DNA from 2 places in the Apilactobacillus micheneri genome. Region 2 is predicted to be linked to the other one. Evidence: a T-box and tRNA genes for the amino acid it is inferred to sense, from the RefSeq annotation. Region 2 holds a T-box; the other holds one or more tRNA genes.

Region 1 (15,459 bases), on a different contig from region 2:
TTATTACTATCTTCGTCTTTTTAGGTGTAGGAATTTTAACTATTTTTGGTATTATGGGTGGTCATACCATTGGGTTATCTAACTTCCACTATAAACAAGCACCATTTGTTGGTGGCATTCCAATGATTTTAGCAGTTTTTGTGGTTGCTGGGTTCTCATTCCAAGGAACAGAACTAGTTGGGATTACAGCAGGTGAAGCTGATAATCCTAGTAAGGCAGTTCCTCGTGCAATTAAAGATGTCTTTTGGCGCATTATTTTATTTTATATTTTAGCTATTTTTGTAATTGGTGCCATTATTCCATACACTAGTCCTGATCTATTAGGATCAAGTGCTAGTGACGTTGCAATTAGTCCATTTACAATTGTTTTCAAGCGTGCAGGGCTAGCAGCAGCGGCTTCAATTATGAATGCGGTCATCTTAACTTCAGTAATTTCATCAGCCAATTCAGGGATGTATGCTTCCACTAGAATGCTATATTCAATGTCACATGAAGGGTATGCACCTAAGATTATGGGACGTACCAACAAGCGTGGAATTCCTTATCTTGCTTTGGGTGCAACTACTTTAGTTTCATTGGCTACATTTATTAGTAGTATTGCTGGACCACAAATTTATGTTTGGTTAGTAGCTGCTTCTGGTTTAACTGGATTCATTGCTTGGGTTGGAATTGCACTTTCACACTTTAGATTTAGACGTGCATTTATCAAACAAGGTCATAGTTTAGATGAACTAAAATACCATGCAACATGGTTCCCAACCGGTCCAATTATTACTTTAATTATTTGTATTTTAGTTATTTGTGGTCAAGATATCTCTTCATTTGTAAACTTTAATTGGCAACAAATTGGAATTACTTATATTTCAGTACCATTAGTATTTATTTTATATTTTGCATATAAATTCAAAAATCATACTAAGATTATCCCATTAGATAAAGTAGATGTTTCACCTACTGATTTAAGAGATAAAGAATAAAATTAAAGGATGCCTCTTATTTTGAATAGGGCATCTTTTTTACTGGTTTAAAATATTTAATGTAACTTTTTTAATTATGTATTAAAATATAAATATTATTGATTTATTTAAGGAGAATTACATGCTGGTACTAGCAGGAACTATTGGAGCAGGAAAGACTTCATTAACTAGATTATTGTCTGAACATTTGGATTCGACTGGCTATTATGAATCGGTTGATGATAACGAAATTTTGCCATTATTTTATAAAGATCCTAAACGTTATGCCTTTTTATTACAAATTTATTTTTTGAATACTAGATTTGAAAACCTTGAACAAGCACAAAGTGAAAAGTTAAGCGTGATGGATCGTTCAATCTATGAAGATTCATTGATGTTTAGATTGAATGCAGATATGAATCGTGCTACTGAAACTGAAGCTGATATTTATGATTCTTTATTGGAAAATATGATGGAGGAAATTCCCAATTCATCACTACAAAAGAACCCAGACTTATTAATTCATATTAATATTTCATTTGATACAATGTTAAAACGAATTAAAAAGCGTGGACGTAGTTTTGAACAAGTAGATAATGATCCAAGTTTATATGATTATTATCAGGATTTAAACGATCGTTATAATAATTTTTATAAAAATTATGACCAATCGCCAAAAATTCAAATTGATGGCGATAAATATGATTTTATTGAAAATGAGAATGATCGTAAAAAAGTTTTACAGCAGATTGATAATAAGTTAAAAGAATTGAATTTAAAATAGTTGATTATCTAAAATAGATGTAATATTATTATTTATAGATGCAAACGCGATGTATGTTTATTAGTAGACATCAAGAGATGTGATGGTTGGTGAAAATCACAAGTCGAAATTTCCGGCATACGAAAAGCGGGTAGGTAATGCTACACGGTAAGTGACCGTTATCACAATACGAGTGTTTAGTTATGACTAAGAACTTGGGTGGTACCGCGAAAAGAAGGCCTTCGTCCCAATTGGATGAGGCCTTCTTTTTTATTATCTATTACTAGGAGGTATTACTTATGTTAGACATGAAAATGATTAGACAAAATCCTGATTTTATTAAGGATAAATTAGCAACTAGAGGGATTAAAGCTGAAACTATTGATGAATTGATTGGATATGATGAAAAACGCCGTGAATTAATTCTTAAGAGTGAAACTTTAAAGGCTAATAAGAACAAAGCATCTAAGAAAATTGCCGAAGCAAAACGCAATAAAGAAGATGCAACAGATGCTATTAATGAGATGAAGCAAGTCGGTGCTGATATTAAACAATTAGATGCCGATCTAGAAAAAACTGAAAAAGATCAACACGATTTAGCTGCGCATTTACCAAATATTCCAGCAGATGGGGTTCCTGAAAGCTTAACTGAAGAAGGTGCCGTAGAATTACGTAAGATTGGTAAACCACGTAATTTTAAATTTGAACCAAAACATCATTGGGATATTGGCGAAAAGCTAGGAATTTTAAACTTTGATGCTAGTGCTAAAGTTGCTGGTAGTCGTTTTGTATATTACATGGGGGCAGGTGCTAAACTAGAACGTGCCGTATATAACTTTTATTTAGATCAAAACGATAAAGCAGGTTATACTGAAGTTTTACCACCATACATGGTAAATTCAGCTTCAATGTATGGAACAGGTCAATTTCCTAAATTCTTAGAAAATAAGGCCGGTTTTGAGATTGCTGATAGTGATTTAACTATGATTCCAACTGCTGAAGTTCCACTGGTTAATTATTATCGTGATGATGTTATTCCAACTGAAAAATTACCAGTTAAATTTACTGCTTTAACACCTGCATTTAGATCAGAAGCAGGTAGTGCTGGTCGTGATACTCGTGGTTTGATTCGTTTACACCAATTTAACAAGGTTGAAATGGTACAATTTACTAAGCCTGAAGATTCATGGGATGCATTAGAAAGTATTACTGAACATGCGGAATCACTACTTAAATTGTTGAAGATTCCATACCATGTTATTACTTTAACTACTAGTGATATGAGTTTTACTGCTGCAATGACTCATGATCTTGAAGTTTGGATGCCTGCTCAAGGTCGTTATCGTGAAATTTCAAGTTGTTCAAATACCACTGATTTCCAAGCTAGAAGAGCACATATCCAATACCGTGATGAAAATGGTAAATTACAATATGTTCATACATTAAATGGTTCTGGACTTGCAGTTGGAAGAACAGTTGCAGCCATTTTAGAAAATTATCAAAATGAAGATGGTACTGTTGATATTCCAGAAGTATTACAACCATATATGCATGGAATGAAGAAAATTAGTAAAGAAAATTAGTTTAATAATATTTAAAGAGCAATCATTGATTGCTCTTTTTTTATAAAATTTAAAATTAAGGGTAGACAATTCATTGTATGTTAGATATAATATTTTTTGTTGAGTTTTTTGAAATAAACAATTTAATTAATTATTAAAAAAGTTGTTGACTTTATAAAAAACAAATGATATTATTAAATAGTTGTCTTGTTGAGATAACTTATCGGAATGACCTCATGGAGGATTAGCTCAGTTGGGAGAGCATCTGCCTTACAAGCAGGAGGTCACAGGTTCGAGCCCTGTATCCTCCATTGAGCCGTTAGCTCAGCCGGTAGAGCATCTGACTTTTAATCAGAGGGTCGGCAGTTCGAACCTGCCACGGCTCATTACAATTAAAAAAGCAACTTGCGGGCGTGGCGGAATTGGCAGACGCGCTAGATTTAGGTTCTAGTTTCTATATGGAAGTGGGGGTTCGAATCCCTTCGCCCGCATTATGCATAGCATATGTTGCCGACTTAGCTCAGTTGGCTAGAGCGCTTCACTAGTAATGAAGAGGTCGGGTGTTCGAATCATCTAGTCGGCATATGCGGAAGTAGTTCAGTGGTAGAACATCACCTTGCCATGGTGGGGGTCGCGAGTTCGAATCTCGTCTTCCGCTTTTTATATTGTAATATGTCTGCCGGGGTGGCGGAATTGGCAGACGCACAGGACTTAAAATCCTGCGGTTAGTAATAACCGTACCGGTTCGATCCCGGTCCTCGGCATTTAACTGAATATAATTTATTTTGCACCCATAGCGCAACTGGATAGAGTGTCTGACTACGAATCAGAAGGTTGTAGGTTCGAGTCCTACTGGGTGCATTTTTTATTTCCTCGGGAAGTAGCTCAGCTTGGTAGAGCACCTGGTTTGGGACCAGGGGGTCGCAGGTTCGAATCCTGTCTTCCCGATAATAATTTTATTTTGAGAAAATGATTTGACTATTAATTGCTTTTGTAAGAGAGTAATGACGTAGGAAAGTTGTTTTCTCATTTTTTGTCTATAAATAATTCAAAATACTTTTATTTTGTAGAATAACTACGTATAATAAAAGTCAATATTAGTCAAAGATGGGACGGTTATTTATATGCAAGGTAAAAATCTGTCTGATGTTATTGAAGCGTATTTAAAGAAAATATTGGCTAATGACGAAAAAGTTGAAATTAGTCGATCTGATATTGCCAACCTTTTCGATGTAGTTCCATCTCAAATTAACTATGTTATAAAAACCAGATTTACCATTCAAAATGGTTACACTGTTGAAAGTAAACGTGGCGGTGGTGGATATATAAGAATTGAAAAGGTTAAGTTGCTTGATAATTTAGATATTTTGGATACACTGATTAATGCAATTGGTGATTCAATATCTCAACGTGAAGGTAAGGCAGTGATTGGAACATTGTTAGCAAATGAATTAGTTACTGTTAATGAAGCTGACTTGTTATCAGCTGCAAGTGATAAGCAAACTTTATCCATTGGCAATAAAGAATTAGAAAATGAAATTAGAGCTAAGATTATGGTTTCAATATTGAATCATTTGAGATACAAAAGCTAGAAAGTGGGGCTACTTTATGGATAACATTTTTACTCCAAGCGCAAAGAACGTTTTAATTTTAGCACAAGAACAAGCGAAAATTTTTGGTCACCAAGCTGTTGGTACTGAACATTTATTATTAGCTTTAACAATTGAAAAAAATGGCATTGCTTATTCAGCATTAAAACAAAGCGGTGTCTCTGAAGATGACGTCAAAGGTGAAATTGAACTTGTAATTGGTTATGGAAACTTTAAGGATCCTGATAAGAACACTTATTTACCATATTCTCCTAAGTCTCAAGGTGTACTTACACTTTCTGGACAATTAGCTAAAAGATATGGTTCTATCAAGATTGGAACTGAACATTTACTATTAGCATTGTTGGATACACCTGATATTTTATCTAATCGATTGTTAAATAACCTGGGGACTAATGAAACTTCAGTTCCAAATGTAAAAACAGTTTTATTACGTAAAATGGGTGTTTCTGCCAATGACAATACTAAACACATCCCATTCCCTGGTTCTAGAGAATCTAAAAATAAAGCAGGAACTCCTACATTGGATTCATTAGCTACTGATTTAACTCAACAAGCTCGTGATGGCTTAATTGATCCTACTATTGGTCGTGATGGTGTCATTAAACGAGTAGTCCAAGTTCTAAGTCGTCGTACTAAAAATAATCCCGTTTTACTAGGTGAAGCAGGAGTTGGTAAAACAGCTGTTGTTGAAGGATTAGCTCGTAAAATGGTTAAAAAAGAAGTACCAGAAGATATTTCTGGTAAACGTTTAATGATGCTTGAAATGGGTACTTTAGTTGCTGGAACTAAATATCGTGGAGAATTTGAAAAACGTTTAATGAAGATTATTCAAGAAATTAAAGCTGATGGTCATGTAATTCTATTTATTGATGAATTGCATACACTAATGGGCGCTGGTGGTGCTGAAGGTGCTATTGATGCATCTAATATTCTAAAACCAGCATTAGCTCGTGGTGAAATTCAAACCATTGGTGCTACAACCTTAAATGAATATCAAAAACACATTGAAAAAGATGGCGCTTTAGCAAGACGTTTTGAAACAGTTGATGTTCCAGAACCTACTAAAGAAGAAACTAAACAAATTTTACAAGGTATTCGTCCTAAATATGAAGATCATCATCAAGTTAAGATTACGGATGAAGCTATTGATAAAGCTGTTGACCTATCAACCAGATATATCAGTGACCGTTTCTTGCCAGATAAGGCAATTGACTTAATTGATGAATCTGCTGCAATGGTTAGAATCAATAATTTAGATGATTCAGATAAATTATCTGAAAAAGAAGCCAAATTAGATGAATACAAGAACAAAATGGAAGAAGCCATTGAAAGTCAAAAATTTGAAGAGGCTGTTAAGATTCGTGAACAAGAACAAAGCCTTCGTTTAGAAATTGAAGCTGAAGCATCTAAGCTAGAGGATAAAAAAGCTCAAGCTAAACAAGATCGTGACTATAATCTAAAGGATACTGGCGAAGATGTTGCTCAAATTGTTTCTGAATGGACAGGAATTCCAGTTACTAAAATGAAGCAATCAGATGCTAACCGCTTAGTTAATCTAGAAAATATTTTACACAAAAAGATTATTGGACAAGATGAAGCTGTATCTGCGGTTTCACGTGCTATTAGAAGAGCTCGTAGTGGATTGAAAAATCCAAACCGTCCAATTGGTTCATTTATCTTCTTAGGACCTACTGGTGTTGGTAAGACTGAACTAGCTAAGGACTTAGCTGAAGAAATGTTTGGATCAAAAGATGATATTATCCGAATTGATATGTCTGAATATATGGAAAAAACTTCTACTAGTCGCATGGTTGGTTCAGCACCTGGTTATGTTGGCTATGATGAAGGCGGTCAATTAACTGAAAAAGTTAGAAGACATCCTTACTCAGTCGTTTTATTTGATGAAGTTGAAAAAGCGCATCCAGATGTATTTAATCTATTATTACAAGTCTTAGATGATGGATACTTGACTGATGCTAAGGGTCGTCGTGTTGACTTTAGAAATACAGTTTTGATTATGACTTCAAACTTAGGTGCTACAACTTTACGTGATAAGAAGACAGTAGGTTTTGGTGCAGAGTCAGAAGATCAAGAAGCAAATCAATATAAAGAAATGTCAGCTACTATTAAGAGTCAAATGAGAAGATTCTTTAAACCTGAATTCTTAAATCGTATTGATGAAACTATTATTTTCCATGAACTTAATAAGAAACAAGTTCAACAAATTGTTAAATTAATGGCTAATGACTTACTTGTTCGTGTAAAAGAACAAGGAATCAATATTAAGGTAACTCCTAGTGCTGTTGATTTAATCGCTGAAAAAGGATTTAATCCTGAATTTGGTGCTCGTCCTATTAGAAGAACTATTCAAACTGAAGTTGAAGATAAACTTTCAGAAGCAATGTTATCTGGTGAAATTAAACCTGGTGACAATGTGAGCGTTGGAGCTTCAAAAGGGCAAATTAATATTGTTAAAAAAGAAAATAATAAAAAAGAAACTGTAAAATTATAGAATTTAAAAAGAGGGATTTTATTCCTCTTTTTTTGTATAATCATTGACTTTATTTTTTGATACGTGTATTATACTAAATATGTAACTACGAAGTTAAATGTGTGCTGGCGATCTATTGTCCGTCAAGCATGCTTATAATTAACCAAAAATAAGTTTATTTAGTTTACTTATTTTGGTTTTTTTTTGCTCATTTTTAGTAAAAATAGGCAAAAAAAGTTAATTGTAATAAAAATGTAATATAATCCTTCGTAGAATATTTTGGAGAGGTGAAGAACTTGGCAGGACATTTAGTTAAATATGGTAAACACCGTATTAGAAGAAGTTACTCTCAAATCAAGGAAGTTCTTGATTTACCTAATTTAATTGAAATTCAAACTGACTCATACAAATGGTTTTTAGATGAAGGTTTGCGTGAAATGTTTAACGGCATCATGCCAATCGATGATTTTCAAGGAAAACTTTCATTAGAATTCGTTGATTATCAGCTATTAGAACCTAAGTATACTGTTGATGAAGCGAGAGATCACGAAGCAAATTACTCTGCTCCGCTTCATATTACTTTAAAATTGACCAATCATGAAACTGGTGAAATTAAAACCCAAGATGTATTCTTTGGTGATTTCCCACTTATGACTGATCAAGGAACATTCATCATTAATGGTGCAGAACGTGTTATTGTTTCACAATTAGTACGTTCACCAGGTGTATTTTTCCATGAAGATAGAGCCAAAAATGGTCGTCTATCATATGGAACAACTGTTATTCCTAACCGTGGTGCATGGATGGAATTTGAAACAGATGCTAAAAATCTTTCATATGTACGAATTGACAGAACTAGAAAGTTACCTATTACTGAATTAGTACGTGCTTTAGGTTTTGGTTCTGATGATGAAATTACTCAAATTTTAGGTAGTAACGATAGTCTTTCACTTACTTTGGAAAAAGATGTTCATAAAGATACTGAAGATTCACGTGTTGAAGAATCATTAAAGGATATTTACGAACGTCTACGTCCAGGTGAACCTAAGACAGCAGATTCTTCACGTAGTTTACTAACAACTAGATTCTTTGATCATAAGCGTTATGACATGGCACCAGTAGGTCGTTACAAGACTAACAACAAGTTAAGTTTGAAGACCCGTTTATTAGGATTAACTCTTGCTGAAACATTGGCAGATCCTGATACTGGTGAAATTATTGCTAATAAAGGTACTGTTGTTGATAAAAACGTTATGAAGACATTGGCACCATACCTAGATCGTGATGACTTTAAGGCTTATACATTCAATCCTTCAGAACAATCAGTTGTTCCTGAACCAATGACTGTACAAATTATTAAAGTTCAATCTGAAAATGCTCCAGATCATGTTGTTAATGTTATTGGTAACGATAATATTCCATTAGATTACCAACACATTACTCCTGCTGATATTATTTCTTCAATTAATTACTTCTTCAATCTACAAGAAGGAATTGGTGAACCAGATGATATTGATCACTTGGGTAATCGTCGTATTCGTTCAGTTGGTGAATTATTACAAAACCAATTTAGAATTGGTTTAGCAAGAATGGAACGTGTTGTTCGCGAACGTATGTCAATTCAAGATACTAGTACCGTTACTCCACAACAATTAATTAACATTCGTCCAGTTGTTGCATCAATCAAAGAATTCTTTGGTTCATCACAACTATCACAATTTATGGATCAAACTAACCCATTGGGTGAATTAACTCATAAACGTCGTTTATCAGCATTGGGACCTGGTGGTTTAACTAGAGATCGTGCTGGATATGAAGTTCGTGATGTTCATTACACTCACTATGGTCGTATTTGTCCAATTGAAACTCCTGAAGGTCCTAATATTGGTTTAATCAGTTCACTTTCAAGTTATGCTAAAATCAACAAATATGGATTCATTGAAACACCATACCGTCGTGTTTCATGGGACAATCATAAAGTTACCGAAAAAATTGATTACTTGTCAGCTGATGAAGAAGATAATTTTGTTGTAGCACAAGCTAACTCACCATTAAATGAAGATGGATCATTTGCTAATGATATTGTTATGGCTAGATACAAATCCAAGAATATTGAAACTAAGATTGAAAATGTTGATTACATGGATGTTTCTCCTAAACAAGTTGTTTCTGTTGCAACTGCATGTATTCCTTTCTTAGAAAACGATGACTCTAACCGTGCTTTAATGGGTGCTAATATGCAACGTCAAGCGGTTCCTTTGGTTAATCCACATGCTCCATTAGTTGGAACTGGGATTGAATACAAAGCTGCTCATGATTCTGGTGTTGCTTTAATTTGTAAACATCCAGGAACTGTTGAATATGTTGACGCTGACGAAGTTCGTGTTCGTCGTGACGATGGATCATTAGATACTTACAAGCTAATGAAATTCCAACGTTCAAATGGTGGTAAGAACTATAATCAACGTCCAATTGTTCGTGCTAATGACCATGTTGATGCTGATGAAATTCTAGCTGATGGTCCTTCAATGGAAAATGGTGAATTAGCATTAGGACAAAACCCAGTTGTAGCATTTATGACTTGGCAAGGTTATAACTTCGAAGATGCTATTGGTATTTCAGAAAGATTAGTTCGTGATGATGTATATACTTCTATTCATATTGAAGAATACGAATCAGAAACTAGAGATACTAAACTTGGACCTGAAGAAATGACTAGAGAAATTCCTAACGTTGGGGAAGATGCGTTAAAAGACCTTAACGAAGAAGGAACTATTCGTGTTGGTGCTGAAGTTCATGATGGTGATATTTTAGTTGGTAAAGTTACTCCTAAGGGTGTTACTGAATTATCAGCTGAAGAAAGATTATTACATGCAATCTTTGGTGAAAAATCACGTGAAGTTCGTGATACATCTCTACGTGTACCTCATGGTGGTGGCGGTATCGTCCAAGATGTAAAAGTCTTTACTAGAAAAAATGGTGATGAACTATCTCCTGGTGTAAACAAGATGGTTCGTGTATACATTGCTCAAAAACGTAAGATTCAAGTAGGGGACAAAATGTCTGGTCGTCACGGTAACAAGGGTACTGTTTCCATTGTTATTCCTGAAGAAGATATGCCTTACTTACCAGATGGTACTCCAATTGATATTCTGTTGAGTCCAATGGGTGTTCCTTCTCGTATGAATATTGGTCAAGTTCTTGAACTTCATTTAGGTATGGCTGCAAGAAAACTTGGTATTCATGTAAGTACACCTGTGTTTGATGGTGCTCGTGATAAAGATATCTGGGGTACAGTTAAAGAAGCTGGAATGGCATCAGATGGTAAATCTATCGTTTATGATGGACGTACAGGTGAACCATTTGATAAACGTGTTGCTGTTGGTGTAATGCACTACTTGAAACTTGCTCACATGGTTGATGATAAGATTCATGCTCGTGCTATTGGACCTTACTCACTTGTTACTCAACAACCACTTGGTGGTAAAGCACAATTTGGTGGACAACGTTTTGGTGAAATGGAAGTTTGGGCTCTTGAAGCATATGGAGCTGCCTACACATTGCAAGAAATTTTAACTTACAAATCTGACGATGTTGTTGGACGTGTTAAAACATATGAAGCAATTGTTAAGGGTGAACCAATTCCTAAACCAGGTGTTCCTGAATCTTTCCGTGTTTTAGTTAAAGAACTACAAGCATTAGGTCTTGATATGAAAGTTCTTGATTCAGATAACCAAGAAATTGAACTTCGTGACTTAGATGGTGAAGATGATGAAGTGGTTAATGTTGATGCATTAAGTAAGCTGGCTGAAAAACAAAAGGCTGAAAAAGAAGAACAAGAAAACACTAAGTCTGATAAAACAAATACCAACACTAAGGAATAAAGAAAGGGGACTATCCATTGGTCGATGTAAATAAATTTTCAAGCATGCAAATCGGTTTAGCATCTTCTGACAAGATTCGTAGTTGGTCATTTGGTGAAGTTAAAAAACCAGAAACTATTAACTATAGAACTTTAAAGCCAGAAAAAGATGGTTTATTCGATGAAAGAATTTTCGGTCCTACAAAGGATTGGGAATGTGCTTGTGGTAAATATAAACGTATTAGATACAAAGGTATCGTTTGTGATCGCTGTGGAGTTGAAGTTACTCGTTCAAAAGTACGTCGTGAACGTATGGGACACATTGAATTAGCTGCCCCAGTTACTCATATTTGGTACTTTAAGGGTATTCCAAGTCGTATGGGACTTATCTTAGATATGAGTCCACGTGCATTGGAAGAAATTATTTACTTTGCATCATATGTTGTTACTGATCCTGGTGATACACCACTAGAAAATAAACAACTTATGTCAGAACAAGACTATCGTCAAAAGAAACAAGAATATGGTAATCGTTTTGAAGGTAAGATTGGTGCTGAAGCTATCAGAACCTTACTTAAAAACGTTGACGTTAAAAAAGAAGTTGCTGAACTAAAGGATCAATTAAAGAAAGCTACTGGTCAAAAACGTGTTCGTGCTGTTAGAAGACTAGATATTCTAGAATCATTTGTTAAATCTGGAAACGACTTAACATGGATGATTATGGAAGCTATTCCAGTTGTTCCACCTGATTTAAGACCAATGGTTCAACTTGAAGGTGGTCGTTTTGCTACTTCTGATTTGAATGATTTATATCGTCGTGTTATTAACCGTAATAATCGTTTGAAGAGATTATTAGATTTACATGCTCCTGGTATTATCGTTCAAAATGAAAAACGTATGTTACAAGAAGCAGTTGATGCTTTAATTGATAATGGTCGTCGTGGACGCCCAGTTGCTGGACCAGGTAACAGACCATTGAAGTCACTTTCACATATGCTTAAAGGTAAGCAAGGTCGTTTCAGACAAAACTTACTTGGTAAGCGTGTTGACTATTCTGGTCGTTCAGTTATTGATGTTGGACCATTCTTAAAATTCAATCAAATGGGACTACCTGTTCCAATGGCTCTTGAATTATTCAAGCCTTTCATTATGAAAGAATTGGTTAACCGTGAAATTGCTTCTAATATTAAATCAGCTAAACGTCAAATTGAACGTAAAGATGAAGAAGTCTTTGATGTCCTAGAAGATGTTATTAAAGAGCATCCAGTTCTATTGAACCGTGCACCTACACTTCATAGATTAGGTATTCAAGCCTTTGAACCAGTGTTGGTTTCTGGTAAATCAATGCGTCTTCATCCATTAGCTTGTGAAGCTTATAATGCCGATTTTGATGGTGACCAAATGGCTATTCACGTTCCTTTATCTGATGAAGCTCAAGCTGAATCAAGACTATTGATGTTAGCTGCTACTCATATTTTGGCACCTCGTGATGGTAATCCTATCGTTACTCCTTCCCAAGATATGGTTATTGGTAACTACTACTTAACTATGGAAGAATCTGGACGTGAAGGTGAAGGTATGATCTTCAATAATCCTGAAGAAGCTAAATTGTCATACCAAAGTGGTTTAACTCATTGGCACAGTCGTGTTGGAATTGCTGCTAGTTCAATGCCAGAAAAACCATTTACTGATGAACAAAGAAATAAGATTTTAGTAACTACAATTGGTAAGATTATCTTCAATGGTATTCTCCCTGATTCATTCACTTATTTGAATGAACCAACTGATACTAACTTAAATGGTCATTTATCTGATAAATTCTTCTTAGAACCTGGGGAAGACATTCATGAACATCTAAAGGATGCACCAATTATTGGTTCATTTAAGAAGGGCTTCTTGTCAGATATCATTGCCGCAGTTTACAAACAATATAAAGTTACTGAAACTTCACACTTATTGGATAGGATTAAAGATTTAGGTTATAATGAATCTACTAAGTCTGGTTTAACTGTTGGTATTACTGATGTTACTGACTTAAAAGAAAAACCTGAAATTATTACTGAATCTCATAAGAAAGTTGAAAACATTACTAAACAATTCCGTCGTGGTTTAATTACTGATCATGAACGTTATGAAAGAGTTATTGGTGTCTGGAGTGACGCCAAGGATGAAATTCAAAATAAATTGATGGAAAGTTTTGATCCTCAAAATCCTATCTTTATGATGAGTGATTCTGGTGCTCGTGGTAATATCTCTAACTTTACTCAACTTGCTGGTATGCGTGGATTAATGGCTGCTCCTAATGGTGAAATTATGGAATTACCTATTACTGCTAATTTCCGTGAAGGACTATCTGTTTTGGAAATGTTCATTTCTACCCACGGTGCTCGTAAAGGTATGACTGATACTGCCTTGAAGACTGCCAACTCTGGTTACTTAACTCGTCGTTTAGTTGATGTTGCTCAAGATGTTATTATTCGTGAAGAAGATTGTGGTACTGATCGTGGTGTTATCGTTACTGCCTTGAAGCAAGGAAATGAAATGATTGAACCACTTTATGATAGAATTCTTGGTCGTTATGCTATGAAGACAGTTAAGAATCCTACTACTGGTGAAGTGATTGTTAAGCATAATCAAATTATCAATGAACCAGAGGCTCAAGCAATTACTGATGCAGGTATTAAAGAAGTTGAAATTCGTTCAGCATTTACTTGTAACACTGTTCATGGTGTTTGTGAAAAATGTTATGGACGTAATTTAGCTACTGGATCTCCTGTTGAAGTTGGTGAAGCAGTTGGTACTGTTGCTGCTCAATCAATTGGTGAACCTGGTACTCAATTAACTATGAGAAACTTCCATACTGGTGGTGTTGCTGGTAACGCTGATATTACTCAAGGACTTCCTCGTGTTCAAGAAATTTTTGAAGCTAGAAATCCTAAAGGTAAAGCAGAAATTTCAGAAGTTACTGGTACCGTTGATTTAATTGAAGAAAATCCTGCTGAAAGAGTTAAGGAAGTTACAATTAAAGGTGACGCTGATACCAGAACTTACAAGGTCCCAATCAATGCACGTATGAACGTTGCTGAAGGTGACGTAATTCGTCGTGGTGGAGCTATTAATGAAGGTTCTGTTGATCCTAAAGAACTTATTAAAGTTCGTGATTCATTATCAACAGAAGTTTACTTGCTAAGTGAAGTTCAAAAGACTTACCGTATGCAAGGGGTTGAAGTTAGTGATAAGCATGCTGAAATCATGGTTCGTCAAATGTTACGTAAAGTAAGAATCATGGATGCAGGTGACACTGATGTTCTTCCTGGTACATTAATGGATATTGATGCTTTCAAGAAAGCTAATGCTGATGCAATTATTTCTGGAAAGATTCCAGCAACTGCACGTCCAGTTATCTTAGGAATTACTAAGGCTGCTCTAGAAACAAATAGTTTCTTATCAGCTGCATCATTCCAAGAAACTACTCGTGTATTAACTGATGCTGCTATTCGTGGTAAGAATGATCCATTAGTTGGACTTAAAGAAAATGTTATTATTGGTAAATTAATTCCTGCAGGTACTGGTATGAAGACTTATGGTCGTATCGAACCAAAGGTCGATGAAAAGGAAAACAACGATAAATCAAAAGATGTTTACTCAATTGATGAAATTGACAAACGTATGAATGAAGAAAACGTTGACAATAAATAATAATTAAAAAAATAGCAATTGCTTTTTAGCAATTGCTATTTTTGTATACATATAGATATTACCGTGCCAATAAATATAAATGGAATGAATGGAATCGTTTTAGTTTTTCTTTTTATCAAAATGAAATAAATTAAACATGTTGATGATGATAAAAGCGTAATATTTATTAATTGATTTATATTAAATACTAATGCACATATACTTAATACATCAATATCGGCCATTCCTATAAAGTTAAATTTATTATTAAAACAAAATATAAAAAGGTATATTACCATAACTATAATCACTTTTTTATGTTAAATGAAATTAATAGTGTTGATAACAGCAATAATAATATTGAAGATAAAGATACAAATTTATTTTTAAAATCTTGTACTGATAAAAATATTAGAATAAATAGAAAGGGGATATACTTGATATTTAACGTAAAAATATAAATCATCGTTGTTGAAACTATGGTTAATAATTCTATTAAGAAAAATGACCTATTTATTTTAAATTTACATTTTC
Region 2 (15,459 bases):
ATCATTTGGATAATCATGAGCATATTTATAATCAATGCCATGGCCTAATTTTTTGGCTCCAGAATAGTGTGAATCTTTTAGATAATTAGGTATTTCTCCATAGTTACCACTTTTAATACGTTCAATAGCACTATCGATAGCTTTAATACCAGAATTAGATTTAGGTGACAATGATAGTTCAATAATTGTATCTGCTATTGGGATTCTCGCTTCCGGTAACCCAACTTTATTTGCTGCATTAATAGCTTCAACAGTTCTAGCACAAGCAGGAGGATTAGCCAATCCAATATCTTCATAAGCAATAACCATCAATCGACGGCTAACAGAATTTATATCTCCAGATTCCAATAGTCTAGCTGCATAATGTAAGGCTGCATTTACATCGGATCCACGGATAGATTTTTGAAATGCTGATACTACATTATAATGAGCATCACCATTTTTATCTTGAGTTAAAGCTTTCTTTTGTAAACATGCCTCTATATCTGGTAATTTTATTTCTACTATACCTTCATTATTGATTTTGGTAGATTTAGCAGCTAATTCTAAAGCATTTAATGCACTTCTTAAATCACCATTTGTACTATTAGTTAGAAAACTCATTGCATCATCATTAATTTTTATATCCATATTACCTAGTCCATCATTTTTATCCTCTAATGATCTTTTTATTGCATTGTGAATATCATTAGAAGTTAGGGGATAGACTTCAAAAATTTGAGTCCTACTTCTTATAGCAGGATTAATATTTATATATGGATTTTCAGTAGTTGCACCAATTAAAATAATATTTCCGCTTTCTAATAGTGGTAACAAAAAATCTTGTTTGGTTTTATCAAGTCGATGTATTTCATCTAAAAGTAATACTACAGTACCTGACATTTTTGCTTCTTCAGCAACTATTTGCAAATCTTTTTTAGTATCAGTGGCAGCATTTAGTTGTCGAAAGGCATATTTTGTAGAACCAGCAATTGCGCTTGCGATACTTGTTTTTCCGGTTCCAGGAGGTCCATATAGAATCATTGATGATAAGATTTTGGCTTTAACCATTCTATTAATAATTTTTCCCTTACCAACTAAATGTTGTTGACCAACCACATCCTCAATCTTTTTGGGTCTCATTCGATAAGCTAAAGGATGCAAATAATCACCACCTTAATTATTTAAAAATATTTTTAATTTTATCCATAAATGAGGACTTTGAATCTTTTTTACTTGAATCATTTTTTTGTGAATCATTATTATGATTATACTTATTTTCAAAATCTATTTTATTAATATTAATGGATTGTTTATTAGCGTAAACAACACCATAATTTTCAGGTTCAGTTTTATAAAATGAATCAGTTTTTATAACAAATTTTATATTATTTTGTGAAGCTAATTTAATAAAAGGGGAAATTAAATCGTGTGATAAATTTCCATTTAATATTAGTTGATAACTAGAGTTATTTTCAAATTCTTTATTTAAATCTTGAATGGCATTAGAATTACCTAAATCTTTTATTTTAATTGCAAATGAAACTCGTTCTCTAAAAGTTCCTAAATACTTTCTTTGTTCGTCTGGGTTTACTTTAGGAGTGCCTCCCATTGAAGACTGTTCTAATCTATCATTTACATTATTTTCGCTCATAATAAAACTCCTTTTTATTTGCACTTAATAAATACCATTCTATCATTTATTAAATAATGGTAACAAAAAAGTGTTTTGCATAAGCAAAACACTTTCGATAAAAATGAAATATTGAATTATAGTTTGTTGTAGTATTCAACAATAAGTGAAGCATCAATATCAGCATTCATTTCATCACGTTGAGGTAATCTAGTGATTGAACCTTCAAGTTTGTCAGCATCAAATGATACGTATTGTGGACGACCAACAACGGCGTCAACAGCATCTTTGATGATTTGTAGATCTTTTGATTTTTCACGAACTGAAACAACTTGACCTACTTTTACTTCGTATGAAGGAATGTCAATACGTTTACCATCTACAGTAATGTGACCATGGTTTACTAATTGACGAGCTTGACGACGAGTAGTTGCTAAACCTAAACGGTAAACAACGTTATCTAATCTACGTTCTAGTAAAATCATGAAGTTATCACCGTGACGACCTTCTCTAATTTTACCTGCACGAGTAAATAATTTTGAGAATTGACGTTCAGTTAAACCATACATGTAACGTAATTTTTGTTTTTCCTTTAATTGAGTACCATATTCAGATAATTTACCACGACGACCTTGACCGTGATCACCTGGTGCGTAAGGGCGACGAGCTAATTCTTTACCAGTACCTGATAATGAAATACCAAGACGACGCGAAATTCTCCAACTAGGACCTGTATATCTAGACATAAAAATATCCTCCAATAAATTTGTTTTGGAGTAAAATAATCCTTTATATACTTAGTATTCGTGCATATTGTTTTGCGACTTTCGCTTCAGCAGCCGTGAAGTTACTAGTAGGACCAATGTTGCGGCATCAATATGTTGACGAGCTTACCGTATATTGCTGCATTATTTTACACAAAAAGTATTCTACGTTCATTTTTATACTTTGTCAATATTCAAATGATTAATGAACACTTTTACAAATTCTCTTAATATATTTTCATCTTCTATTGAAAAACGATTTAAAATAGGGGCATCAATGTCTAACACTCCAAAATTCTTACCATCTTTCATAATAGGTATAACAATTTCAGATTTGCTATCTGAATCACAAGCAATGTGGTCAGGAAATTCGTTAACATTTTTAACTCTTTTTGTTTTTTGTTCTTTTAAAGCATTACCACATACTCCACGGCCATTTTTAATATGAACACATGCTACTTTTCCCTGAAATGGACCAAGAATTAGTTCATCATTTTGTTTCTCATATAAATAGAATCCAGCCCAGCTGATATCTTTCATGCTTTGCATTAACAGTGCGGATGCATTCGCCATATTAGCAATATTATTATTTTCGTTACTTAAAAGTGCATCTAATTGTTTAGCAATCATTGATTTAATTTCGCTCATATTTACCTACCTATCTACCTTATAAATTGTTTATTAGGTGTTTTAATAATCTTTACATACTGATATAATTTAAATATATATGGAGTTATTCTATTATTATTAAAAATAAATTACAAATAAAAAATATTATTAAATAAAAATTAAGGGGACATACGATAAAATGATTGTAATAGTATCTGCTATATTAGTAGTTGCCGTAATAATTATGCTAATATTAGTTGTTTATCAAAAAAGTGTTTTGAAAAAGATTCAAGATGCTATTAATAAAAAGGACACTTTAAGTAAAGCACCAATTGGTGACAATATTGAAGCTACTTCTAAATTAAATTTAACTGGTGATTCTTTTGATCAATTTAATGATTACAAAGAAAAATATGAAAAAATTATTAATGATGATTTACCAAGCATTAATGTTGCATTAAATGATGCCAACAGTAATGCTAAGACATTTAGCTTATTACAGGCTAATTCATTATTGTCCGAATCTGTTAATTCACTTAATGAAATTGAAGATTCTATGGGTAAAATTGATAATGGCTTAAATCAACTTAAAAATTTGGATGAGCAGCATACAAGAGCTATTGATGAATTAGATAAACAAATAAAAGACTTAAATAAAAACATTTTATCTAAGAATTATTCTTATGGTCCTAGTAGTGACAAAATAGAAGATGAGTTAAGCAACATCAAATCTGAATATCAAGAATTTATTAAGACTGTTGAATCAGGTGATCAATATACAGCTGATGATATCTTAAATAGTTTAGTTAAAAAAATTGAAATAATTGAATCATTAATGAAAGAGACGCCTAAGCTTTATTTATCTTTATCTAAAGACTTTCCAAAACAAATTGATGAAATTTATCGTGGCCATAGAACTATGATTGAGACAGATTATAATTTCTCAGATGATAATATTGATGAAAATATTGAAATAATAAAATCATCAATTAATAAAGCTATCTCTTTGCTTTCTGATTTAAAGATTGATGATGTTAAGCAAGAAAATTATAAAATTGAAAAAACTATTGATTCTATGTACGAAATGATGGAAAAAGAAGTTATTGCTAAACGTAAAGTTCGTAAAAACATTAAATTAGTTTATGATTATATTTATCATGCACGTCGTCAGAATCATATGTTACTTGAAGAACTGGATCAGTTAAGTAAGAATTATACTTTAGAACATGATGAAATAAAAAAGGCTAAATTATTTTCACAACAAATTCATCAAATTGAAAGTATTTATAATAATGATTATCAACTTATTATGGATAAAAAAGCTGTTTATTCTGAAGTTCAATCTCATCAACAAGATTCTAAAAAACAATTAAGTGCTATTGAAAAAGAGCAAAAAGATATTAATGATTCTGTTGCTGATTTAAATGAGGAAGAAAATACAGCACGTGAATTAATTCAAAAATTTGATTTTCAACTTTTAAACATTCGTCGTAAAATTGATAACTTAAATTTACCTGGTTTACAAGATGATTTTATGGAAAAATATAAGTATTCTTACAAAAAGGTTTCTGAATTAGGTTCTACTATTAATCAAGTTAAAATTAGTATGGATGAAATTAATAAAAAATTAAATACTATGGATAAAGCGATGGAAGAATTAATTTCTGACACTGAAGAAATAGTAGACAACGCAATTTTGGCTGAACGATTGATGCAATATGCTAATCGATATAGAAACAATAATGAAGAAGTTAATGCTGCTTGTGTTGAAGCAAAAAATTATTTTGATAATGACTTCGACTATGAAAAAAGTTTAAAAATTATTTCTTCTGCAATAGAAAATGTTGATTCAGGGGCTTTCAATCGCATAAAGAAAGAATACTATCAAAATAAGCAAAATGAATCGAAAAAAAATTAAATTGATAAAGAAGTGATGTCTATAAACTAACATTACTTCTTTTTTTCTGTTATAATTATAAGATTGTTTATCTTATTACTTTGAGTAAGTATTATGAAAAGAGGGTCGAATAATAATGATTTATTTTGATAATAGTGCTACAACTAAGCCTGATTTGAGTGTTGTTGATACTTATTCTAAAGTCAGCAAAAATATTTGGGGTAATCCATCTAGTCTTCATCAATTTGGAGAGCAATCTTTTAATCTTTTAGAACAATCTCGTCAGCAGATAGCTAAGATATTAAACGTCTTTCCAGATGAAATCTTTTTCACTGGTGGAGGTACCGAAGGCGATAATTGGGCTATTAAGGGTACAGCAATGGTCAAAAGAAAATATGGTAATCATATTATTACTTCTTCGGTTGAACATCCCGCAGTAATAAATTCTATGAAACAACTAGAAAAGTTAGGCTTTGAAGTGACATATCTACCTGTAGATCAAAATGGAAAAGTAAGCGTTGAAGATGTTAAAGCATCAATCAAGCATTCTACGATTTTGGTTTCCATTATGGCTGTTAATAATGAAGTTGGTTCAATTCAACCTATTGAACAAATTGGTGAATTATTAAAAAAATATCCTACAATTCAATATCATATTGATGCAGTTCAGGGAATAGGTAAAGGCTTGCATGATATCATATTTAATGATCGTGCCGACTTGATAACTTTTTCTGGCCATAAATTTCATGCACCTCGTGGTGTAGGCTTTATGTATAAGCGTCGTGGTAAAAAAGTTGAGCCACTACTAGCAGGTGGGGGACAAGAAAAGAACTTAAGAAGTAGTACAGAAAATCTTCCTGCAATAGTAGCAATGGCTAGAGCTTTGAGGTTGCTAACTGATAATGAAAAAGAAAAAGTTGCAAAGCAAGCAGAAATAAAAAACTTTATTTTCAATTATATTTCTAAATTTGATAATGTTATAACTTTTTCTAAAGATAATGCTGAGTTTGCTCCTCATATCTTGTGTTTTGCAATTAAAGGAGTAAGGGGAGAAACAATTGTTCATGCATTTGAAAGCTATGGTATATTTATATCTACTACTAGTGCGTGCTCATCTAAAAAGCATTTAACTTCTAGCACTTTAACGGCAATGAAGATTCCCGAAGAGGATGCTACTAGTGCGGTTAGAATTTCATTGGATGAAAATAATACAATGGATGAAGCTAAGAAATTTATTCAAATTTTTGATATACTTTATGAAAAGTTTAAGAAAATTAATGCTTAGAAAGGAATGAATCGATGCAATATACTGAGATAATGGTTCGATACGGTGAATTATCTACTAAGGGTAAGAACCGTAAAGACTTTATTAAGCAACTTGGTAAGAATGTTAAACGAGTTTTGCATAATTTTGATCATCTTAAAATTAATGCTAGAAGAGATCGCTTGCATGTAACTTTAAATGGTGAAACTTCTGATAAAGTTATTGATCGTTTAAAAGATGTTTTCGGGATTGAAACTTTTTCTCCTGCTATGAAGGTAGAAAAAGATATAGATGCTGTAAAAAAAGTGGCTTTAGAAATGGTTAAAGACCAATATAAACCCGGTATGACATTTAAAATTGATACTAGACGTCAAGATAAGAATTTCCCATTAGATACTCATGAAATCAATGAAGCACTGGGAAGTGCAATTGTTGATAATATTGACGGAATAAAAGCTAAAATGAATAAGCCCGACATTGCTATTCGTGCAGAATTTAGAATGAATGGGGTTTTCTTGTCTAGCTTAACGATTCCTGGATCTGGAGGTTTGCCAGTTGGTACTGGTGGACGTGCAACTATGATGTTATCTGGTGGAATTGATTCTCCGGTTGCATCATATTTAGGGATGAAACGTGGTGTTAAACTAGATATGGTTCATTTTTATAGTCCTCCATACACTAGTGAACAAGCTTTAGCCAAAGCCAAACAATTAACTGAAAAATTAACTCGTTTTGGTGGTAATATTCAATTCCTTCAAGTACCATTTACTGAAATCCAAGAAGAGATTAAGGAAAAAGTTCCTGAAGGATATTTAATGACTGTTCAACGTAGAATGATGTTAAGACTAACTGCTGCATTAACAATTAGTAGACATTGTAAAGGTATTTTTACTGGTGAATCATTAGGCCAAGTAGCTTCTCAGACATTAGAAAGTATGATGGCAATTAATGATGTAACTAATATGCCAGTTTTAAGGCCATTAACTTCATTGGACAAAACTGAAATTATTAGAATTGCTGAAAACATTGATACTTATGAACTATCTATTATGCCATTTGAGGACTGTTGTACTGTATTTACACCACCAGCACCAAGAACTAAACCTAATTTATATCGCACAAGAGAATGTGAGAATATGATTGATGTAAAAGGTCTAATGGAACGTGCTCTAGATAATGTCAAAATTGTTGATATTAAACCAGGAGAAGAATTCTTAAATGCTAATGAAGATGTTTTCTCTGAATTACTATAAATTTATTTTATAATTATTAAATGAATAGGAATGATTAAAAATGGAATTAACATTTTTAGGTAAAAAAGTTAATACTGATGGTGAACCAATTAATGTTGGTAATACATTACCAGACTTTAAAGTTTTAAATTCTAATAATGAAATCGAAACTAATAAAGACGTTTTAGGTAAAGTTACTGTAATTAGTTCGGTTCCAGATATTACATCCGATGTATGTAGTTTAGAAACGAAGAAATTTAATCGTAAGGCTGATGACTTTTCAAATGTAAACTTTTTAACTATTTCTAAAAATACAGTCGATGAACAAAAAGACTGGTGTGCTGCTAAAGGTGTAAAAAATATAGAATTATTATCAGATAAAGATTTATCTTTCGGTAAAGCTACTCATACTTATGTTCCAGATATTGATGCTTTAGCTAGAATGATTTTTGTTCTGGATAAAGATGGTAAGGTAGTTTATCGCCAAGTAATTCCAGAAATTGGAACACTACCAGACTTCAATGAAGTTGTGAAATCTATTGAAAAATTAAGTAACAATGTTGACGACTAGTCAAAAATTGTCTAATATATAGTTATTGATAAAGAAAGTGTTGAACAAGAGAGTATTTTTAAAATAATGTGAACAGAAAGAAAATTAATTGATGAAAAATTTTCCTTTATTTTAAATTGAAGGTAGCTTGGGAGCTTTCATATTGAACTTAGAATAGATATGAACGGGACCATCGTTAAATGGAATTAAGTGAGAATATTAATTGTTTTAGTATTCTAAATTAGGTGGTACCACGAGCACTTCGTCCTATTGGATGAGGTGCTCTTTTTTTATAATTTGGAGGGAAATTATGTCTAAAGAAACAGAAATGTCAACAAAGTATGATCATAATGCTGTTGAACAAGGTCGTTATAAAACTTGGCTAGACGAAGATGTCTTTAAACCAAGTGGTGATAAAAAAGCAAAACCATATTCAATTGTTTTACCCCCACCAAATGTTACTGGTAAGTTACATTTAGGCCATGCCTGGGATACAACTTTACAGGATATGTTAATCAGACAAAAAAGAATGCTTGGTTATGACACTGTATGGGTTCCAGGAATGGATCATGCTGGAATTGCTACTCAAGCTAAGGTTGAAGCTAAGCTAAGAGAACAGGGTATTACTAGATATGATTTAGGCCGTGAAAAATTTGTCGATAAAGTTTGGGAGTGGAAAGATGAATATGCTGCTACTATTAAAGAACAATGGGCAAAGATGGGCCTTTCTTTAGATTACAGTAGAGAACGTTTTACTTTAGATGATGGATTATCCGATGCTGTCAAAAAAGTTTTCGTTGACTTATACAATAAAGGGCTAATTTATCGTGGACAATATATTATTAACTGGGATCCACAAGCACAAACAGCCTTATCAGATATTGAAGTTGTTCATAAAGACGATAAAGGTGCATTTTACCATGTTAAATATCCATTTGCTGATGGAGTAACCTTTGATGGTAAAGATTATATTGAAATTGCTACTACTCGTCCCGAAACTATGTTTGGGGATGTTGCTGTAGCAGTTCATCCTGATGATGAAAGATATAAAGAATTAGTTGGTAAAAAGATTGTAGTCCCATTAGTTAATCGTGAAATTCCAATTATTGCTGATAAATATGTAGATCCTGAATTTGGAACTGGAATGGTTAAGATAACTCCTGCTCATGATCCTAATGACTTTAAAGTTGGTAACCGTCATGATTTAGAACGCATCAATACTATGAATGGTGATGCTACTATGAACGAAAATGCCGGTAAATATAATGGCATGGATCGTTTTGAAGCTAGAAAAGCAATGGTTAAGGATCTTGAAAATCAAGGTTATATGATAAATATTGATCCTATTGTCCATGCTGTTGGTCACTCAGAAAGAACTGGTGTGCAAGTTGAATCAAGACTTTCTACTCAATGGTTCGTAAAGATGAAACCATTAGCAGATCGTGCTGTTGAAAATCAATCAACTGATGATAAAGTAAACTTTATTCCAAAACGTTTTGAACATACATTCACTCAATGGATGGATAACATTCATGATTGGGTTATTTCACGTCAACTATGGTGGGGACATAGAATTCCTGCTTGGTATAACAAACAAAGTGGAGAAATGTATGTTGGAATGGAAGCACCTAAAGATGCCGAAAATTGGGAACAAGATCCTGACGTGCTAGATACTTGGTTCTCATCTGCATTATGGCCATTTTCAACTTTGGGCTGGCCTAATGAAAATTCAGAAGATTTCAAACGCTATTTCCCTACTAATACTTTAGTTACTGGATATGACATTATTTTCTTCTGGGTTTCACGTATGATTTTCCAAAGCTTAACATTTACTAATGAACGTCCATTTAAAGATGTTTTACTTCATGGTTTAATGCGTGATGCACAAGGCCGTAAAATGAGTAAATCATTGGGTAATGGAATTGATCCAATGGAAGTTATTGATAAATATGGTGTTGATGCACTTAGATGGTTCTTAGCTACTGGTAATACTGCTGGACAAGACGTTCGTTTTAGTTATGAAAAAATTGAATCAGCATGGAATTTCATTAATAAAATTTGGAATGCTAGTCGTTATGTAATTATGAATCTTGGTGATATGGATAAGCCTGTATTACCTAATAAAGATCAATGGAATTTAGCTGATCGCTGGATTTTAAGTCGTTTGAATAATGTTGTAACTCAAGTTGCAGATTTATTTGAAAAATATAATTTTGGTGAAGCTGGTCGTGCTTTATATGACTTCATTTGGAATGACTTTTGTGATTGGTATATTGAAATGAGTAAGGAAACTCTTAATGGTGAGGATGCGAAAGCTAAAGAAAATACAAGAAATATTTTAGCCTATGTATTAGATAAGATTCTAAAATTAATGCACCCAATGATGCCATTTGTTACTGAAAAGATTTGGTTAACTATGCCTCATGAAGGAAAATCTATTGTGGTTGCACCATATCCAGTTGAACACAAAGAATTTAATGATGCTCAAGCTGAAAAGAATATGTCTGCATTAATTGAACTAATTAAGGTTGTAAGAAATATTCGTGCCAAAGCTAATGCTCCAATGTCATCATCCATTGATTTGTTGATTAAAACTGATAATGATGATTTGAAGGATATCTTTAACACTAACAGACATTATATTGATCGTTTCTGTCATCCAAAGGAATTTAGTGTAGGTTCTGATGTTGATGCACCTAAACTTTCAATGACTGGAATTATTACCGATGCTGAAATTAGTATTCCTCTAGCTGAACTTGTTGATTTAGACGAAGAAATTAAACGTATTCAAAAAGATATTGATAATTATACTTTTGAAGTTCAACGTGCTGAGAAAAAACTAGCTAATAAACGCTTTGTTGATAATGCACCAACGCAGGTTGTTGATGCTGAAAAAGGTAAAAAATCAGATAATGAATCTAAATTAGAAGCTGCTAAACAAAGACTAGAAGATATTAAAAATCAAAAATAGTTAAACAATAAAAAGCCGAGCTTAAGCTCGGCTTTTTTAGGAGAAATAACAAAATGAATTATGAAGAAGCTTTAAATTTCATTCACGGTAGACAAAAATTTAAAAAACATCCCAATTTAAACACTATAAAACTATTACTGAAAAAATTAAATAATCCACAAGATAAAATTAATGGTATTCATATTGCCGGTACTAATGGTAAAGGATCAACCCTGGCATTCTTGCGCAATATTTTTCAAGCAGAAGGATTAAAAGTTGGATCATTTACATCACCATTTTTAATTCGTTTTAATGAAAGAATTAGTGTGAATGGTGTGGCAATTAGTGATCAAGAAATTATTGAATTAGTTTTAAAAATTAAACCCATTGTTGACGATATGGACAAAAATCTTAAAGATCTTGGACCAACTGAGTTCGAAATTGTAACTGCAATGATGTTTTTATATTTTGCTAATAATCCAGTGGATATTGTATTAGTAGAAGTAGGTCTAGGGGGCTTACTCGATTCTACTAATGTTTTTACTCCTAAAGTATCTGTAATTACTACCATTGGTTACGATCATATGAAAATATTAGGTAATACTATAGTTGAAATTGCTAATCAAAAAGCCGGTATTATTAAAGATAAAGTTGACTGTGTTGTAGGTAAACTACCTAATGATGCTTTCAATGTAATTAATCAAGTTTGTCAAGAACATAAAAGTAAATTATTTGTTCCGAAAAAAGATTATTTCATTTCAAATTGTAAGGAAGCATCATGGAAGGAGGATTTTTCTTTTTCCAATGACTTAGTTTCATTGAATAACTTAACGATTAAAATGTTGGGACAATATCAAATTGATAATGCTGCTTGTGCTATTGAAACTTATATTAGATATAAATCTATTAATAACCAATCAATAGAATATAAGATATTAAAAAAGGGATTAATGGAAACTTTTTGGGCAGGTCGCTTTGAAAAATTAAATGAGAATCCAACAGTAGTAATAGATGGAGCTCATAATGAACCTGCTATTTTAGAGCTATCTAAGTTATTAAAAAATCATTTTTCGAATAATGAGATTTATATTGTGCTTGCAATTTTGTCAGATAAACAGTATCTAAAAATGATTAATACACTGGCTAGCATTAGTAATGTTCATTTAATACTAACTGAATTTTCAGGCCCTGAGAATCGTAAAGCTGCGGATATGAATGATATTTTAAAAGCTGTAAATGCTAAACATCCAGTAAGGTTTGTGCCAAAATGGAAATTGGCAATAATGAAAAGTGTTAATGAGATGTCTAGTAATGATTTACTATTAATTACCGGATCATTATATTTTATATCAGATGTTAGAAAACTTTTTTATTAAATTTTTAAAACATTAATGATAAATAATTTAAAATCGTTTACACTAGGGTATGTTATTATAATTTTAGAAGAGATAATTATGATATAATAATAAGGTGAAAAAAATAATAAGCCAACCAAATGAATTATGAAGGGATGAAAAATTGTGTTTGGATTTGGAACTAAAAACATTGGAATTGATTTAGGAACTGCAAACACAATTGTTTATGTTGATGGTAAACAAATTGTGTTAAGAGAACCTTCAGTTGTCGCTAAAAATACTAAAACTGGAGAAATTGTTGCGGTAGGGCAAGAAGCAAGAGATATGATTGGACGTACTCCAGCTAGTATTTCTGCTATTCGTCCAATGAAAGACGGAGTAATTGCTGATTATGATACTACTGTAACCATGTTAAAATATTATATTAATAAGACTATTGGTCATTCAGCTGGTAAACCATACGTAATGGTTTGTGTACCAAGTGGGATTACTGCTGTTGAAAAACGTGCAGTTATTGATGCTACTAGGGTAGCTGGAGCTAGGGATGCTTATGTAATTGAAGAACCTTTCGCTGCTGCTATTGGTGCTGGATTACCAATTATGGATCCTACTGGTAGTATGGTAGTTGATATTGGTGGTGGAACAACTGATGTTGCTACAATTTCACTTGGTGGAATTGTTTCCAGTCGTTCATTACGAGTAGCTGGAGATCGTTTAAACGATGCAATTGCTACATATATTCGTAAACATTACAATTTGTTAATTGGTGAAAGAACTGCTGAAAAATTAAAATGGGATATTGGTTCGGCTTCACTTGAAGCAGCTAAAGATATTGAAAATGTTACTATTCGTGGCCGTTATTTATTAACCGGTTTACCAAAGAGCATTGAAATTTCAGCTGAAGATGTGGCTAAATCAATCGAAGAACCTATTCAAGAAATTATTAGTACTGTAAAAGAAACCTTGGAAGAAACATCTCCTGAAATTTCAGCTGATGTTATTGATCATGGAATTGTTTTAACTGGTGGTGGAGCTTTACTTAAAAACTTACCACAAGTTATTTCTGAAGCAACTAAAGTACCTGTTTCTATCGCTAAGACCCCGCTTGATTGTGTTGCAATCGGAACTGGTGAATCATTAAAAAATATTGATGTTATGAAGAGAAAATAAATTAATTTAAGTGGGGAGATTTAAAATCTTCCCACTTATTTATTAAGTCCGGAGGAATTAAAGATGCATAAGTTTTTCTCCAATCGTAAATGGGTAATTATAATTGTTTGCATTGTTTTAGCGCTTGGATTTATGACTTTATCAGTTAGCACTAGAAACAATCGTTCAATGCCTCCCTTTATTCAACGATTTGGGAACGATATTGTTGGTATTACAAGTACAGTTGTTGCTTTTCCAGTGAATACTGTGCGTCATGGATCAGAAAATATTAATAACTTAATTAATACTTATAAAGAAAATCAACAATTAAAATCTCAAGTATCAACTGTAGTTTCAACTAAAGTTAAAGATCAAGCATTACAACAAGAAAATGCACAGTTAAAAAGACAACTAAAAATGAACGCTAGTTTAACTGATTATCAAGCAATTACTTCAAATGTATTATCTAGAACACCTTCTGCTTGGCAGAGCCAATTTATTATTAACAAAGGTAGTAGTGCTGGCGTACAAAAAAACATGCCAGTATTAGGCGGTAATGGATTAATTGGAAGAGTTTCAGAAGTTAACACTACTAATAGTAAAGTTGAATTAATTTCAGATAATTCTGATTCTAGTAATAAGTTCTCAGTAGCAATTACCAATAAAGATGGTAAAACTGTTAATGGTTTAATCAATGGTTTTGATAGAAATACTGGCGAACTAATAATGGGACACTTGAATACTGAAATTAAACTTAAAAAGGGTGATAAAGTTTCTACTAATGGTCTTGGAGGCATTACACCTAAGGGACTTTATGTCGGATCAGTAGCTAAGAATACTACTGATGATTATGGAACTTCATCTAAAGTTTATATTAAAACTCCAGCTAGTATGAATGACTTAGAAGTTGTCACTGTAGCTGCTAAGAAAGAATAGGGAGGATATAAATATGCTAAGTCACTCTCCTTTAAAATATATTCTACCAATTGGAATATTTATTGCATTATTTTTTGATGGATCAATTTCCTTAGTATTCAGTCATTCATTATTTAGTAATTACTACTTTATTCCTCAACTAACATTCTTATGGTTATTTTTTGCTATGTTTTTCATACAAAGAATTAATATTAGAATTGAATTGTGGGCGGCACTAGCTGGATTGATATTTGATATGTATTATACTGGTATTATAGGTGTATATTTATTTATATTTCCGCTAGCAATATATATAGGTAAAAAATTATATAAATTACTTTCTGTCGATATTTTTAGTGCAATTTTGATTTATTTTGTTGATTTATCAATAATCTATTTGTTATCTTTTTTTGCAAATAAATTACAAAATTTAACTAGTATGTCAGACAGCTTTTTCTTAGTTCATGTCTTGGGACCTACGCTAATAATTAATATTATATTTTTAATTATTTTATATATTCCATGTCAAATTTTATTTGAACGCTTAGATTAAAAATATTGAAAGAGGAGCAATTGATTAATGCAATCGGCTGTGTTAAAGGGAACTCAATCTGGTTATGAAGTAATTTTAGATGAATCTTCAAGCTTAGAACAAATTAATATAGACTTAAAGAATATGTTAAATAGATTGAGCGAAAATAATTTAAAAAAATCAGAAAATATTAAATTAAATATTCGTATTGGTAATCGTTTATTTTCTCAAGAGCAAAAAAATATTATAATAGATAATATAAATAGTTATCATGGTTTATCGGTTGGACATTTTATTTCCAATGTTTTAACTAAAGAAGATGCAAAGGCTAAATTTAAGCAAAAGTATATTGAACCAATGAGCAAAACTATCCGAAATGGGCAAGAGGTAAATGTCGATGGAGATGTATTATTTTTTGGAACTGTTCATGAAGGTGGTAAACTATTTGCATCAGGCAACATTTATAATATGGGTAATGTTAAGGGAATTATTCAGGCAGGATATCCTGATAATGAAGATAAATTAATTATTGGTAATTTACATAACGCTCAACAAGTTAGAGTTGGTGAGCAATATGATATTGTTTCAGATAACCCAATTGATGATGAAGAAAATACGGTTGTTTATGTT

The links. A T-box is a leader RNA that pairs with one kind of tRNA and senses whether it is charged. The one in region 2 lies ahead of DY123_RS05485 (valine--tRNA ligase), so its partner is inferred to be a tRNA-Val.
Region 1: it has a tRNA-Val gene. The T-box ahead of DY123_RS05485 (valine--tRNA ligase) is inferred to sense a tRNA for this amino acid. The anticodon was not compared.

Annotation. Positions count from the first base shown of each region.
Region 1 covers NZ_QUBI01000001.1:68,830-84,288, reverse strand. The annotation lists gene DY123_RS00495 (amino acid permease) at 1-977, shown strand, start outside; gene DY123_RS00490 (deoxynucleoside kinase) at 1,099-1,740, shown strand; gene serS (serine--tRNA ligase) at 2,019-3,302, shown strand; tRNA gene DY123_RS00480 (tRNA-Val) at 3,520-3,592, shown strand; tRNA gene DY123_RS00475 (tRNA-Lys) at 3,595-3,667, shown strand; tRNA gene DY123_RS00470 (tRNA-Leu) at 3,689-3,772, shown strand; tRNA gene DY123_RS00465 (tRNA-Thr) at 3,791-3,864, shown strand; tRNA gene DY123_RS00460 (tRNA-Gly) at 3,868-3,939, shown strand; tRNA gene DY123_RS00455 (tRNA-Leu) at 3,960-4,045, shown strand; tRNA gene DY123_RS00450 (tRNA-Arg) at 4,069-4,142, shown strand; tRNA gene DY123_RS00445 (tRNA-Pro) at 4,156-4,229, shown strand; gene DY123_RS00440 (CtsR family transcriptional regulator) at 4,406-4,873, shown strand; gene DY123_RS00435 (ATP-dependent Clp protease ATP-binding subunit) at 4,890-7,406, shown strand; gene rpoB (DNA-directed RNA polymerase subunit beta) at 7,673-11,269, shown strand; gene rpoC (DNA-directed RNA polymerase subunit beta') at 11,287-14,946, shown strand; gene DY123_RS07755 (hypothetical protein) at 14,982-15,224, opposite strand; gene DY123_RS07705 (prepilin peptidase) at 15,233-15,459, opposite strand, start outside.
Region 2 covers NZ_QUBI01000004.1:66,086-81,544, forward strand. The annotation lists gene DY123_RS05445 (replication-associated recombination protein A) at 1-1,122, opposite strand, end outside; gene DY123_RS05450 (YueI family protein) at 1,160-1,633, opposite strand; gene rpsD (30S ribosomal protein S4) at 1,750-2,358, opposite strand; gene DY123_RS05460 (free L-methionine (R)-S-oxide reductase MsrC) at 2,554-3,024, opposite strand; gene DY123_RS05465 (septation ring formation regulator EzrA) at 3,185-4,903, shown strand; gene DY123_RS05470 (cysteine desulfurase family protein) at 5,019-6,167, shown strand; gene thiI (tRNA uracil 4-sulfurtransferase ThiI) at 6,182-7,399, shown strand; gene DY123_RS05480 (thiol peroxidase) at 7,440-7,949, shown strand; T-box leader at 7,981-8,201, shown strand; gene DY123_RS05485 (valine--tRNA ligase) at 8,239-10,899, shown strand; gene DY123_RS05490 (bifunctional folylpolyglutamate synthase/dihydrofolate synthase) at 10,953-12,254, shown strand; gene DY123_RS05495 (rod shape-determining protein) at 12,399-13,403, shown strand; gene mreC (rod shape-determining protein MreC) at 13,467-14,318, shown strand; gene mreD (rod shape-determining protein MreD) at 14,332-14,850, shown strand; gene DY123_RS05510 (septum site-determining protein MinC) at 14,878-15,459, shown strand, end outside.